DNA from 3 places in the Mesorhizobium sp. WSM3868 genome. Region 2 is predicted to be linked to each of the others. Evidence: riboswitches for the same ligand, from Rfam matches in the RefSeq annotation. Region 2 holds a riboswitch; each other region holds the start of a gene.
What was found. A riboswitch is a leader RNA that binds a small molecule or an ion and turns the genes downstream of it on or off. The one in region 2 is predicted to bind thiamine pyrophosphate.
Positions count from the first base shown of each region.

Region 1: linked by a shared signal. The riboswitch ahead of thiC (phosphomethylpyrimidine synthase ThiC) and the one ahead of CK221_RS30930 (phosphomethylpyrimidine synthase ThiC) in region 2 are both predicted to bind thiamine pyrophosphate.
Region 3: linked by a shared signal. The riboswitch ahead of thiB (thiamine ABC transporter substrate binding subunit) and the one ahead of CK221_RS30930 (phosphomethylpyrimidine synthase ThiC) in region 2 are both predicted to bind thiamine pyrophosphate.

Region 1 is NZ_NSGB01000018.1:113,679-117,676, forward strand. Features, by position in the region: gene otnK (3-oxo-tetronate kinase) at 1-631, shown strand, start outside; gene CK221_RS24330 (phasin) at 959-1,420, shown strand; gene CK221_RS30420 (hypothetical protein) at 1,644-2,156, opposite strand; gene CK221_RS31120 (hypothetical protein) at 2,153-2,278, opposite strand; TPP riboswitch at 2,284-2,395, shown strand; gene thiC (phosphomethylpyrimidine synthase ThiC) at 2,508-3,998, shown strand, end outside.
Region 2 is NZ_NSGB01000023.1:62,650-66,647, forward strand. Features, by position in the region: gene CK221_RS26760 (MFS transporter) at 1-559, shown strand, start outside; partial or broken gene CK221_RS26765 (porin) at 755-1,753, shown strand; gene CK221_RS26770 (FAD-binding oxidoreductase) at 1,804-2,277, shown strand; TPP riboswitch at 2,416-2,526, shown strand; partial or broken gene CK221_RS30930 (phosphomethylpyrimidine synthase ThiC) at 2,606-3,405, shown strand; gene CK221_RS26780 (carbonic anhydrase) at 3,969-3,998, shown strand, end outside.
Region 3 is NZ_NSGB01000007.1:142,817-146,814, forward strand. Features, by position in the region: gene CK221_RS13845 (ABC-F family ATP-binding cassette domain-containing protein) at 1-1,406, opposite strand, end outside; gene CK221_RS13850 (thiamine diphosphokinase) at 1,408-2,052, opposite strand; TPP riboswitch at 2,194-2,307, shown strand; gene thiB (thiamine ABC transporter substrate binding subunit) at 2,349-3,356, shown strand; gene thiP (thiamine/thiamine pyrophosphate ABC transporter permease) at 3,573-3,998, shown strand, end outside.

The sequences.
Region 1 (3,998 bases), on a different contig from region 2:
GGCACAACGCCTGTCGGTCGGAGCGTCCGGCCTGGGATTGGGTCTCGCCCGCGGCCTGGTCGCCGCCGGCACCGCGCAGCGCCATCAACGGACGGTGCTGCGGGATCGGCCGGCCAAGGGGCCCGCGGCGTGCTTGGCCGGCAGCTGTTCGCGGGCGACCCTGACGCAGATTGCCCGCGCCGAAGAGACGATGCCGGTGCTGAGGCTCGATCCGGAAAGGTTGATGAGCGGAGCGGCGGAGACGCACCGTGCGCTCGCATGGGCGGCCGCCCGCTTGGCCGATGGCCCCGTGCTCATCGCCAGCAGTGGATCGCCCGAGGTGGTTTCGGCGCTGCAGGCGCGGCATGGACGTGACGCTGCCGGTCATGTGATCGAGCAGTCGCTGGCGACGATCGCCGAAGGTCTGGTCGAACTCGGCGTGCGCAGGTTGGTCGTGGCAGGCGGCGAGACGTCCGGCGCCGTCGTGGACCAGCTTGCCATTCCCGCCTTCGAGTTGGGCCCCGAAATCGCCGCGGGTGTCCCCGCGCTGCGCGCACTCGGCAGCCCGCACGGCGAGCTGCTGCTTGCCCTGAAGTCAGGCAATTTCGGTGGCGACCGTTTCTTCGCGGACGCCTTGGCCGTTTTGGCATGAGGAGTGACGGGGTCTTGGCTGTCCAAGGATAACTGAGAAGGTCGCGCCAGGGTCGAATGGCAGCGATGGACTGCGAAGAGGCCGCTCCTGCGCCATCAACCGAATGACTGATTTTTGGTCGAAGACGGTGATGCACAATCTCGCGCCCGGCGGACCTGCCGAATGACGGCAGCCGCTACGACCTGCACCGATCGCTGCCGGCAGCGCGCCGGCCGCCGCAGTGGTGCCCTTGAGCGACAATTCGCCCCTTCATAAATCCGTTGTGTCGATTTCGTAGATGAAACAGGGGGGCTTTGTGTAATGCCACTCTCTGGAAAAGGATGGAAAATGTCCAAGATCCCCGGCAAGACCGAAACGATCGACAACGCGGAATCCGCTACTTACGAGCCGTACCGGGTTACCGAGCAGGTTCGCGCTGTCGCCGAACAGGGCGTTGAGCAGGCGAAGGAAGCATTTTCCAAATTGGAATCGAACGCCGAGGCGACTCAAAAGGCTCTTGAGTCGACCCTTGAGGTGGCCAAGACCACCCGCAACGAGGTGTCGCTGAAGACGATCGCAGCTCTGCGAGCCAATGCCGAAGCCGGCTTCGCTCACCTCGAAGCACTGGTTGCCGTGAAGTCGCCATCCGAGTTCTTCGAGTTGCAGGCCGCTTTCGTGAACAAACAGATCGACACTTCCGTCGAGCAGGCCAAGACCCTGCAGGCGGTGATGTTGAGAGCCACCGAAGACGTATCCAAGCCGATCAAGGATGCCTTCGAAAAGGCTTTGAAGAACCTCAAGGCCGCTTGACTGCTCAGGCAATCCGAGACCGGAGGTCGCAGACCTCCTCTGCTCGTTACGACATCAAGACCGGCACCTTCGCGCCGGTCTTCTTCCATTCGGCCGGCGTCCTTTGCACGAACCTCATCCATCGGCCAAGCATCGCTTTTCCAAACAGTTGGCTACGGAAAGGCGCGCAGAGACGGAGACGAAGGCCCGAAATCGGGACGAGGACGCCGCTTTGGTCCTGTAGCTACTTGACCGTTGATCGTTGCAGCCCGGTGCCGGCGATTTCTCCGGGGCTGCTTTCGAAGTCGAAGAGCCTTTGGGTCGCAAGCGCCGCGGCGCCACGCGCCCAGGAATCGTCTGCCCAATCGGGTGCAATCGGCGGCGGGTCCCACATGGCATAACGCTTCAATGCATCGCGCATTGGCCCGAACAGATAGTCGCCAAAGGTCGCAATGGCGGTACGCTGATCCTGTCGGCGTTGAGCGGGACGCGGGACGAGAACAACCACAGCATTCGCGAACAGGCTCCCGGCAAGGCCCTTGCAGCCGTCGTGGGAACGCTGCAACTCGACCCTTACGGCTGCACAATAATCCGGTCCTGAACAAATCGAACCAGCGTCCGTAGACGCCGAACAGATGCTCTTCGAGGCGAAAAATGCGTTCTTCAACCCGCCGCCACAAGGGATCGCAAAAGCGTTTCCTTGGCGGATGACAAGTGGGTCCGGCTGCCAGTTCCAGCGCGCAAGATCGTGGCTCAATGGGCGTCGATGTAAGTCAGATGCTCGATCAAAGCTGCGTGGTTGCGCTGCTTCTCGTCGCCCTTGTTCGAGGCTGGAGAAGTCATGAAATCGAGTTGACAGGATAGCGTCGCATCGTCCAACCTGCTCCCCTCACCAGGGGAGTCCCGGCAAGGGGCTGAGATACTGCTATCGCGCGCAGTGACCCGTTGAACCTGATCCAGTTCATACTGGCGTAGGGACGGTGCGAGGCTTCGCGGGTCGGCAATCCGGCTTCGGCATTCGGGCAGTGCCCGCATCCTAAGCGAAGCGTCACTTCCTCCTCATCGCGTGGACTGGGTCTCCGTTGCACTCGAGCAAGGAGGCTCACTCATGAATGCCCACACCCCGACCGTCACCGTCGGCGAATTGTCCGCTTCGAAGAAGGTCCACAAACCCGGTCAGCTTCACCCGGAGCTGCGGGTGCCGATGCGCGAGATCTCGGTCCACTCGAGCGCCGGCGAGCCGCCGGTCACTGTCTACGACTCGTCCGGTCCCTACACGGACGCCACGGTGAAAACCGACATCGAGCGTGGCTTGCCACGGCTGCGCGAGGCATGGATCGAGGCGCGCGGAGACGTGGGGCGCTACGAGGGCCGCACGATCAAGCCGGAAGACAACGGCTTCGTCTCAGCCGATCGCCTGACGCCGGAATTCCCGGTTCGCAACAGACCGTTGCGCGCGGCCGGCGGCCGCGCTGTCACACAGCTCGCCTATGCGCGCGCCGGCATCATCACGCCTGAGATGGAGTTCGTCGCCATCCGCGAGAACCTCGGCCGTGAGCAGTTGCGTTCGAAACTTCAACGCGATGGCCAAAGCTTCGGCGCCGCGATCCCTGACTTCGTCACGCCGGAATTCGTGCGCGACGAGGTGGCGCGCGGCCGCGCCATCATCCCGTCCAACATTAACCACCCGGAAAGCGAGCCGATGATCATCGGCCGCAATTTCCTGGTCAAGATCAACGCCAATATCGGCAACTCCGCCGTCACCTCGTCGATGGCCGAGGAGGTCGAGAAGATGGTGTGGGCGATCCGCTGGGGCGCCGACACGGTGATGGACCTCTCGACCGGACGCAACATCCACAACATCCGCGAATGGATCGTGCGCAATTCGCCGGTGCCGATCGGCACGGTGCCGATCTACCAGGCGCTGGAGAAGGTCGGCGGCGTCGCCGAGGAACTGACCTGGGAGGTGTTCCGCGACACCCTCATCGAGCAGGCCGAGCAGGGCGTGGACTATTTCACGATCCATGCCGGCGTGCGCCTGCCCTATATCCCGCTCACCGTCGATCGCGTCACCGGCATCGTGTCGCGCGGCGGCTCGATCATGGCCAAGTGGTGCCTGCATCACCACAAGGAGAGTTTTCTCTACGAGCATTTCGAGGATATCTGCGACATCGCCCGGTCCTATGACGTGGCGTTCTCGCTCGGCGACGGCCTTCGCCCCGGCTCGATCGCCGACGCCAATGACGCGGCCCAGTTCGCCGAACTGGAAACGCTGGGCGAACTCACCAAGATCGCCTGGGCCAAGGACTGCCAGGTGATGATCGAAGGGCCCGGCCACGTGCCGATGCACAAGATCAAGCAGAACATGGACAAGCAGCTCGCGGTCTGTGGCGAAGCGCCGTTCTACACGCTCGGGCCGCTCACCACCGACATCGCGCCGGGCTATGACCACATCACATCGGGCATCGGCGCGGCGATGATCGGCTGGTTCGGAACGTCGATGCTCTGCTACGTCACGCCGAAGGAGCATCTCGGCCTGCCCGACCGCGATGACGTCAAGACCGGCGTCATTACCTACAAGATCGCCGCCCACGCCGCC
Region 2 (3,998 bases):
CGCAGGCGGGATGGCGGCCGGCAGCTGGATCTGGGGGACTATCGCACAGAACTACTCCTTAGGCTGCGCTTTGGAGAGTGCCGCGGGCGCTCTGTTGCTCGTTGCTGCTGCGGGAATAGTGTTGCCGGTCCGTCCATGGGAAGAAACGGATCAGGAGAGTTCGGATTTTCACCCGCCTGAGCTGGCACTCGAGTTGAAGCCCAGGAGTGGTCCCATAGTGGTCAAGGTCGAGTATCTTATATCGGAAGACAATATCGAGTCCTTTCTGGGTTACATGCGCGCAAGGCGCCATGTTCAGAGCCGTGCCGGGGCGCGAAACTGGACACTGCAGCGCAATCTTCAAGCGCCTTCGATTTGGACAGAGACATTCCGCACGCCAACCTGGATGGACTTTCTTCGCCTGAATCATCGGCTCACGGCAGCGGATAAGGAAGTCAGCCAGCGTCTCCTGGCGCTGCATGATGGAGAGCGTCCTCCACAAACAATGCTTTCGATCGAACGAACGACTGAGGCAGCTCGAACCCGTGCCTCAGCAATCGTTTCTCGTCCTCCGAGGTGACGTGATCACGAACCCATCGTGCATTGGGACCTGCCGCGCCGGTCGACTTCGAGCAGCGCGAAGCCCGCATCACCGGTAGGCGAGGCTATGCGTACGTCCCTCTCTCGCGAATATCCATGCCGCGGCGGGCCTCGAGGCGGCGCTTGACGGAAGGAGGGCATGGGTCCTGCGCTGCCGCGCCCCCTGCGCACCGACACCGAGACCTGCCTGCGCATCGGGGGCTACATCCGTTACGACGTCGGCTTCGGCGATGTCCGATCGTATGACGGGGCAAGAACCACCGATGTGAGAACTGGCGAGGTTCAGGGCACCACAACACGCGTTTCACGTTCAAAACTTGGACGCGCCAGGAGACCGAACTCGGCGCACTGAGGACCTACACTGAAAACCGCGTGAATTTCGGCAACCGCAACGCTTATCCAGGCCCGGACAGTCCTCAAAACTATGGCTTCAATAGCGGCGTCAAATTGACTTCCGCCTGGTTCCAGCTTGGTGGCCTCCGAGTTGGTAAGGACCATTCGCCCTTCGACACGCTTACAGGCTACGCCGGACCTCATCAACGTACTCGTTCCGTACGGCGACTTCGATACCAACGTGGCCCAGTATTACTTCGATGCCGACAATGGCCTTTCGGCTCTGGTTTCACTTGAACAAGGGTCGGGTGTAGTCGGTACTAACCACAGCCATGTCCCGCACGTCGTCTTCGGCGTAAAACAAACGCAGGGCTGGGGCGCGATCACCAGCGTAATCGCTCGTGACAGCAACTACGATGCTTTGGGCGGCAAGATCCGCGTCGATGTCAATGTCACGGATGTGCTGTCGCTATTCGGAATGTTCGGCTATGGCTCCATTGGCGTTATCAACGATGATCCAACCAGTGCAATCGCCGCTCACGGTCGCGGCTTCTACAAAACTTGGAGCGGCAACTGGGCCTTCTGGGCCGGCTCCACTCACGCACTCGACGAGAAAACTTCGTTCAACCTTCAGATCTCGGGCGGTCAGTTCAAGAACTATGGTGTGGCCGCAAACGTCGTCTACACGCTCGTTGCCGGTTTCACGGCGACGGTCGAAATCGACTACGGCCACTACGGCATCGGCATGGTCGACCCTTCGAACGTGAATTCGACGAAGGCTGACAAAAAAGATTGCCTCGGCGGCATCCTCAGTTTCCAACCGGTCATTCTAATTGAATGAACTCTCGGTGGTCGATTGCGCGACTAGACTTTCTCGCCAGCTTGGCGACCATGCCCTTGCTCGAAAGCGAGCGCGGCTACAACACCACAATCGCTGCACCCCAGATCGCACTCAACCGGACGATGATCTTTGCAGAGAGCAACTTCGTGGCAGCACCTCTCTCTATCGGTTTACGCATCGGCGGTGCGGCCGAGTTCGGAGGATTGCGAGCCAGCCCGAATTTTGCTCGCTCGAAAGGCTTGGTTGAGCTTGCAAAGGCTTATCTCCCGGCCCTGGATGGTCCCGGCGGCATGGTGTGGAGCGGCCACCGGCCCGCGACCCCGGATACCTTACCGGTCATCAGCCGCTCCGCGACCGATGCTCACATTCTGTATGTGTTCGGGCACGGTCACCTGGGCCTCACACAAGGCCCGACCACGGGCAAACTGGTTGGCGATCTGCTGTCTGGGCGTGACCCGCCAATACCACTCGAACCCTATACAATCGAGCGCTTCAGTGCCGCCGGGCGGACAAATAGTCTTTGAGCCAGGCGATCCGGAATGTCGCGATGCATTTTGCGTAAGGGCTTTAGTGACGATTGGAAGCGTTGATGATCGATGAGGTTAAGTAAGCCGATTCCTCTTCACTGCGCTTGACGAGATAGGGCCCGCCTGTCCAACAGAGGCAGTCACCAGGGGGTCCCGGCAAGGGCTGAGATACTGCTGGTCGCGGCGCAGTGACCCGTTGAACCTGATTCAGTTCATACTAGCGTAGGATGGTGCAAGCGCTTCGCGGGGTTTACGCCCGAGGTCCTGTTTCGAGCAGGGCGACCAAAGCGTCTTTTCATCCTTCCGGCACAGAGCTGGGTCTCCAATGCATGAGCAAAGGAGCCTCAAGAGATTGCCCTCACCCCCGCCGTGTCGACGGGACCACTGCCCACCTCGCGAAAATCCACAAGCCCGGTGCCATCCACCCGCACATCAGGGTGCCGATGCGGGAGATCTCCCTCCATCCGACGGCCGGCGAGCCGTCCGTGGCCGTTTACGATCCGTCCGGCCCGTACACCGACCCGGCAGTCGAAACCTGCATCGAAATGGGCCCTGCCCGCCCATGCCAGGAATGGATCATGGCGCGCGGCGATGTCGAGGCCTATGACGGCCGCCATGTCAGGCCGGAGGACAATGGATCTGCGACGGGCGAAAGCCTGACGCTGGAATTTCCGATGCGCAACCGGCCGCTGCGAGCGAAGTCCGCCAAGGCCGTGACGCAGATTGCCTATGCGCGCCGGCATCATCACGCCTGAGATGGAGTTCGTCGCCATCCGCGAGAACCTCGGCCGTGAGCAGTTGCGTTCGACACTTCAACGCGATGGCGAAAGCTTTGGCGCCGCGATCCCTGACTTCGTCACGCCGGAATTCGTGCGCGACGAGGTGGCGCGCGCCCGCGCCATCATCCCGTCCAACATTTACCACCCGGAAAGCGAGCCGATGAGATTATCGGCCGCAATTTCCTGGTCGAAGATCAACGCCAATATCGGCAACTCCGCCGTCAGCTCGTCGATGGCCGAGGAGGTCGAGAAGATGGTGTGGGCGATCCGCTGGGGCGCCGATACGGTGATGGACCTCTTGACCCGGCGCAACATCCACAACATCCGCGAATGGATCGTGCGCTCCGAAGCGAGAATGGCAGGGTGCTCGCTTGATGCGGTCACGGGTGCCGAATCGAGACTCGCCGTCAACAGCTTCGACACGGGGCGGCCCTGAGCTGCTTGAGCGGGCGAAGGTTCGATAGCACCCGCCGAAGTGAGGCGGTCAGTACCGCGGATTGCGCGTGAATGCATCCAAAACGTGAATGTTCGTAATTGAAGCAATCGATTTCTCTGGTCGACGGATGATGAATATGAAGGCGTCACGAGGCCGAGGATGCGATCTGGATACCCAGGCCACCAGAGGGTCGGGGAAGCAACAACCACGTATTGGCGCAGATAGCTCGGACCAGGTGAGAATGGCCGCTACCAACCGCATACCGCCGGTGAGGACAATGACAAGCTCAGCGGCGGTCCCGACGAGGATGTCGTCTGTGCGCCGACATGAAGCGCTGCGTGACGCGCTGGTCGTATGCCGAGTTGTTCGGGGTAGTTGCGATCATGTTGCCACATCATGGTGGTTGCGAGCGCAGTTCCCGCCATGCCAACCGCAAATGATAAACTTAGTTCACGTCCAGGAGCGAAAGCAATATGCATCGTCGTAGTCTGATCAAAGGGTTC
Region 3 (3,998 bases), on a different contig from region 2:
GTGACGGTGCGGTCGAGGAAATCGCGGTCGTGACTGACCAGGACGACCGTTCCGGCAAAACCGGCGACCAGTTCCTGCAGCAGCTCCAGCGTCTCCATGTCGAGGTCGTTGGTCGGCTCGTCGAGCACCAAAAGGTTCGCCGGCCGCGCCAGCACCCGGGCCAGCAGCAGCCGCGCCCGCTCGCCGCCCGAAAGCTCTCGCACCGGCGTGCGCGCCTGCTCCGGCTTGAAAAGAAAATCCTTCATATAGGAGACGACGTGGCGCTGCTCGCCATTGACCACAAGGTTCTCGCCGCGCCCGTCGGTCAGGTAATTCGCCAGCGTCTCCTGCGGGTCGACGGCCTCGCGCTTCTGGTCGAGCGTTGCGATTTCCAGATTGACGCCAAGCCGCACAGTGCCGGCATCCGGCGCCAGCTCGCCGGTCAGCATCTTGAGAAGCGTCGTCTTGCCGACGCCGTTCGGGCCGACAAGGCCGACACGGTCGCCGCGCTGGATACGGGTCGAAAAGCCCTTGACCACGGTGAGGTCGCCAAAACTCTTCTCGATGCCTTTGGCTTCGATCACCAGCTTGCCGGATTCAGCGGCGTCGCTTGCCACCATCGTCGCCGAACCCTCGGCGCCGCGATGGCTGCGAAAACGCTGGCGCATGGCCTGCAGCTCGCCGAGCCGGCGCATGTTGCGCTTGCGCCTGGCGGTCACGCCATAGCGCAGCCAATGCTCCTCGCGCACGATCTGGCGGCCGAGCTTGTGCTGTTCGCGCTCTTCCTCTTCAAGCACCTGGTCGCGCCATTCCTCAAAATGCGCGAACCCCTTGTCCAGCCGGCGCGTCTGGCCGCGGTCGAGCCAGACGGTGGCGCGCGAGACGCGCTCGAGAAAGCGGCGGTCGTGCGAGATCAGGATCACGGCCGAGGAGGTGCGGGCAAGCTCTTCTTCCAGCCATTCGATGACCGACAGGTCGAGATGGTTGGTCGGCTCGTCGAGGAGCAGGATATCGGGCTCCGGCGCCATGACGCGGGCGAGTGCTGCGCGGCGCGCCTCGCCGCCGGAAAGGTCGTTCGGCCGCTCCTCGCCGGTCAGGCCGAGATGCTCCATCAGATAGGTGGCGCGATGCGGGTCGTCGGCCGGCCCGAGGCCGGCTTCGACATAGGCGCGCACGCTGGCGAAGCCATCCATATCGGGCATTTGCGGCAGGTAGCGCACCGTTGCCGAGGGCTGGCGGAATACTTCGCCGTCCTGCGGTTCGATCAGCCCCGCGACGATCTTGAGCAGCGTCGACTTGCCCGAACCGTTGCGGCCGACAAGCGCGATCTTCTCGCCGGCGGAGGCGCTCAGTGCCGCGCCGTCGAGCAGCGGCGTGCCGCCAAAAGTCAGTTTTATGCCATCCAGATTGAGAAGAGGCGGGGCCATGTCAGCTTTCGGGAAGAGGATAGGGGTGGGCGAGCAGCAGCGCCCGGCCACGCTCGAGCGCGATATGGAGCCGGCCCTTAACCTCATTTGATATGGTAAGCGAGGAGCCGAACGCCACCTCGACACCGTCCAGCGGCCATTTGGCGCCTGAGACCGTCAGGCCGGCGAGGTCGGAGAAGCCGAGCACCGAGAACAGCGTGCCCTCGGCGTAGTCGAAGCCGGCTTTGCCCGGCAGGATGGGCACGCCCTCCTGGGCGCCGCTGGTCAGCAGCACGGCCGTGCCCGCCTCGGCCAGCCGCACGCTTAGAGCCAAATGCAGAAAGGCATGATCGGCGCGCTTGCCGCCGAAGGCGCCGGCCAGCACCAGGCTGGTGGCGCCGCGCGCCAGCGCCTCGGCAATGGCGAGCTCGCCGTCGGTCATATCCTTCTCGGTCGGGAAAATCTTGCGCGGCACGGCGGCCAGATTCTCCGGCAGGCTCGCCGGCACCGAGTCGAAATCTCCGACCCAGAGCTCCGGCAGCAGGCCAAACATATCGGCATGGCCGATACCGGCATCGGCGGCGATAATGCGGGAGCCTTCGATCTGGCGATCGAGCCGAGGCGTGCGGACGAGATCGCCGCCAAGCAGGATGGTGAATGTGCCCATGGCCGTCGCCCTTACCAGCCCGGCCAACGAAACGGAAGCGGGCGCGTCCAAACGGAATCGCACTTCGCTACCGCGGTGAACCCTGATGGATGCCCAGGAAACTTCCGCTTGCGCGCCGCATCGGCCGGGCCTATGTCTCGAAATGCTCTAACGGGGTGCCGGACGCTGATTTTGCGAACCGGCTGAGAGGCACAAAGCCAACCCGCTGAACCTGATCCGGTTTGTACCGGCGGAGGGATTAGACGTTTCGGACCATCCGACGCCTCAATTCCTTTAACCGAACGAAGGAGGCGCCGATGCGCTCGCTATTGTCCAACCTTGTTCTTGCAGCCGGCCTTGTTTCGCTTTTGGCAGGCGGACCTGCCGAGGCGAAAGACAAGCTTACCGTCTACACCTACGAAAGCTTCACTGCCGAGTGGGGTCCCGGACCTGCGGTGAAGAAGGAGTTCGAGGCCGAATGCGGCTGCGATCTCGACTTCGTCTCCGTCGCCGACGGCGTGGCGCTGCTCAACCGCGTCAAGCTCGAAGGCGCCGGCACCAAGGCCGATATCGTGCTCGGCCTCGACACCAATCTCACCGCCGAGGCCAAGGCGAGCGGCTTGTTCGCGCCGCATGGCGCGGTGGCCGATGTGAATGTCCCCGGCGGTTGGAAAGACGACACCTTCGTGCCTTTCGACTACGGCTATTTCGCCGTCGTCTACGACACCGAAAAGCTGAAGAGGCCGCCGAAGAGCTTGAAGGAACTGGTCGAGGGCGCCGGCCCCGACAAGATCATCATCCAGGATCCGCGCACCTCGACGCCCGGCCTCGGCCTGCTTCTGTGGGTCAAGTCGGTCTATGGCGACAAGGCCCCGGAAGCCTGGGCCAAGCTGAAGCCGAAGGTGCTGACCGTGACGCCGGGCTGGAGCGAGGCCTATGGTCTGTTCACCAAGGGCGAGGCGCCGATGGTTCTCTCCTATACCACCTCGCCGGCCTATCACATGGTGGCCGAGAACACCGAGCGCTATCAGGCGGCGTCCTTCGATGAGGGCGAATATCTGCAGATCGAGGTCGCCGGCATCACCAAAACCGGCGCGAAGAACCCGCTGGCGGAAAAATTCATAGCCTTCATGACCGGTCCCAAGTTCCAGAACGTCATCCCGGAGACCAACTGGATGTTCCCGGCCGGCAAGACCGACAAGCCGCTCAACCCGGCCTTCGAAAAGCTGGTGAAGCCGACCAAAACCCTGCTGTTCAGCCCGGACGAGGTGGCGGCCAACCGCAAGGCCTGGGTGGATGAATGGCTGGCGGCGATGAGCAAGTAGGACGCAGGATGGCGCTTGAGCACCCCCCTCTGTCCGGCCGGCCATCTCCCCCGCAAAGGGGGAAATTCGCGGTCATCGGTGATTTCGCTAGCCGCCGACGGTGTAGGAAGAGCGGCAAAGCTGCCAATCTCCCTCCTAGAGAGGGAGATGTCCGGCAGGACAGAGGGGGGTGCGACGGAACGTGGCGTTCGCTAGCTCGAGCCAACGTGGTGCAGCGTGCAATCCACGCCGCGCCCTGACCCTCGCATCACCGCCGGCATCATCGCCCTTGTCGCCATCACTTTGCTCATCGGCGGCGCCTTCGCCGGCCTGATCCTCGAAGGCGCGAGCGGTCCGTCCAGCGCTGCCGCGGCCTTCGACAGCTATCTGCTCCGCGTCGCCCGCTTCACGCTTTGGCAGGCGCTGCTGTCGACATTGCTTTCGGTCTTGCCGGCAGTGTTCGTCGGCCGCGCCCTGTCCAGGCAAACGAACTTTCCCGGACGTCGCCTGATCCTGCAGTTGTTCACGGTGCCGCTGGCGCTGCCGGCCATCGTCGCCGCGCTCGGCGTGTTGGCGCTCTACGGCCATGCCGGTTATTTTGCCGGCATCCTCGGCACGTTCGGCGGTGGGGAATGGCCGGGCATTTACGGCCTCTCCGGCATC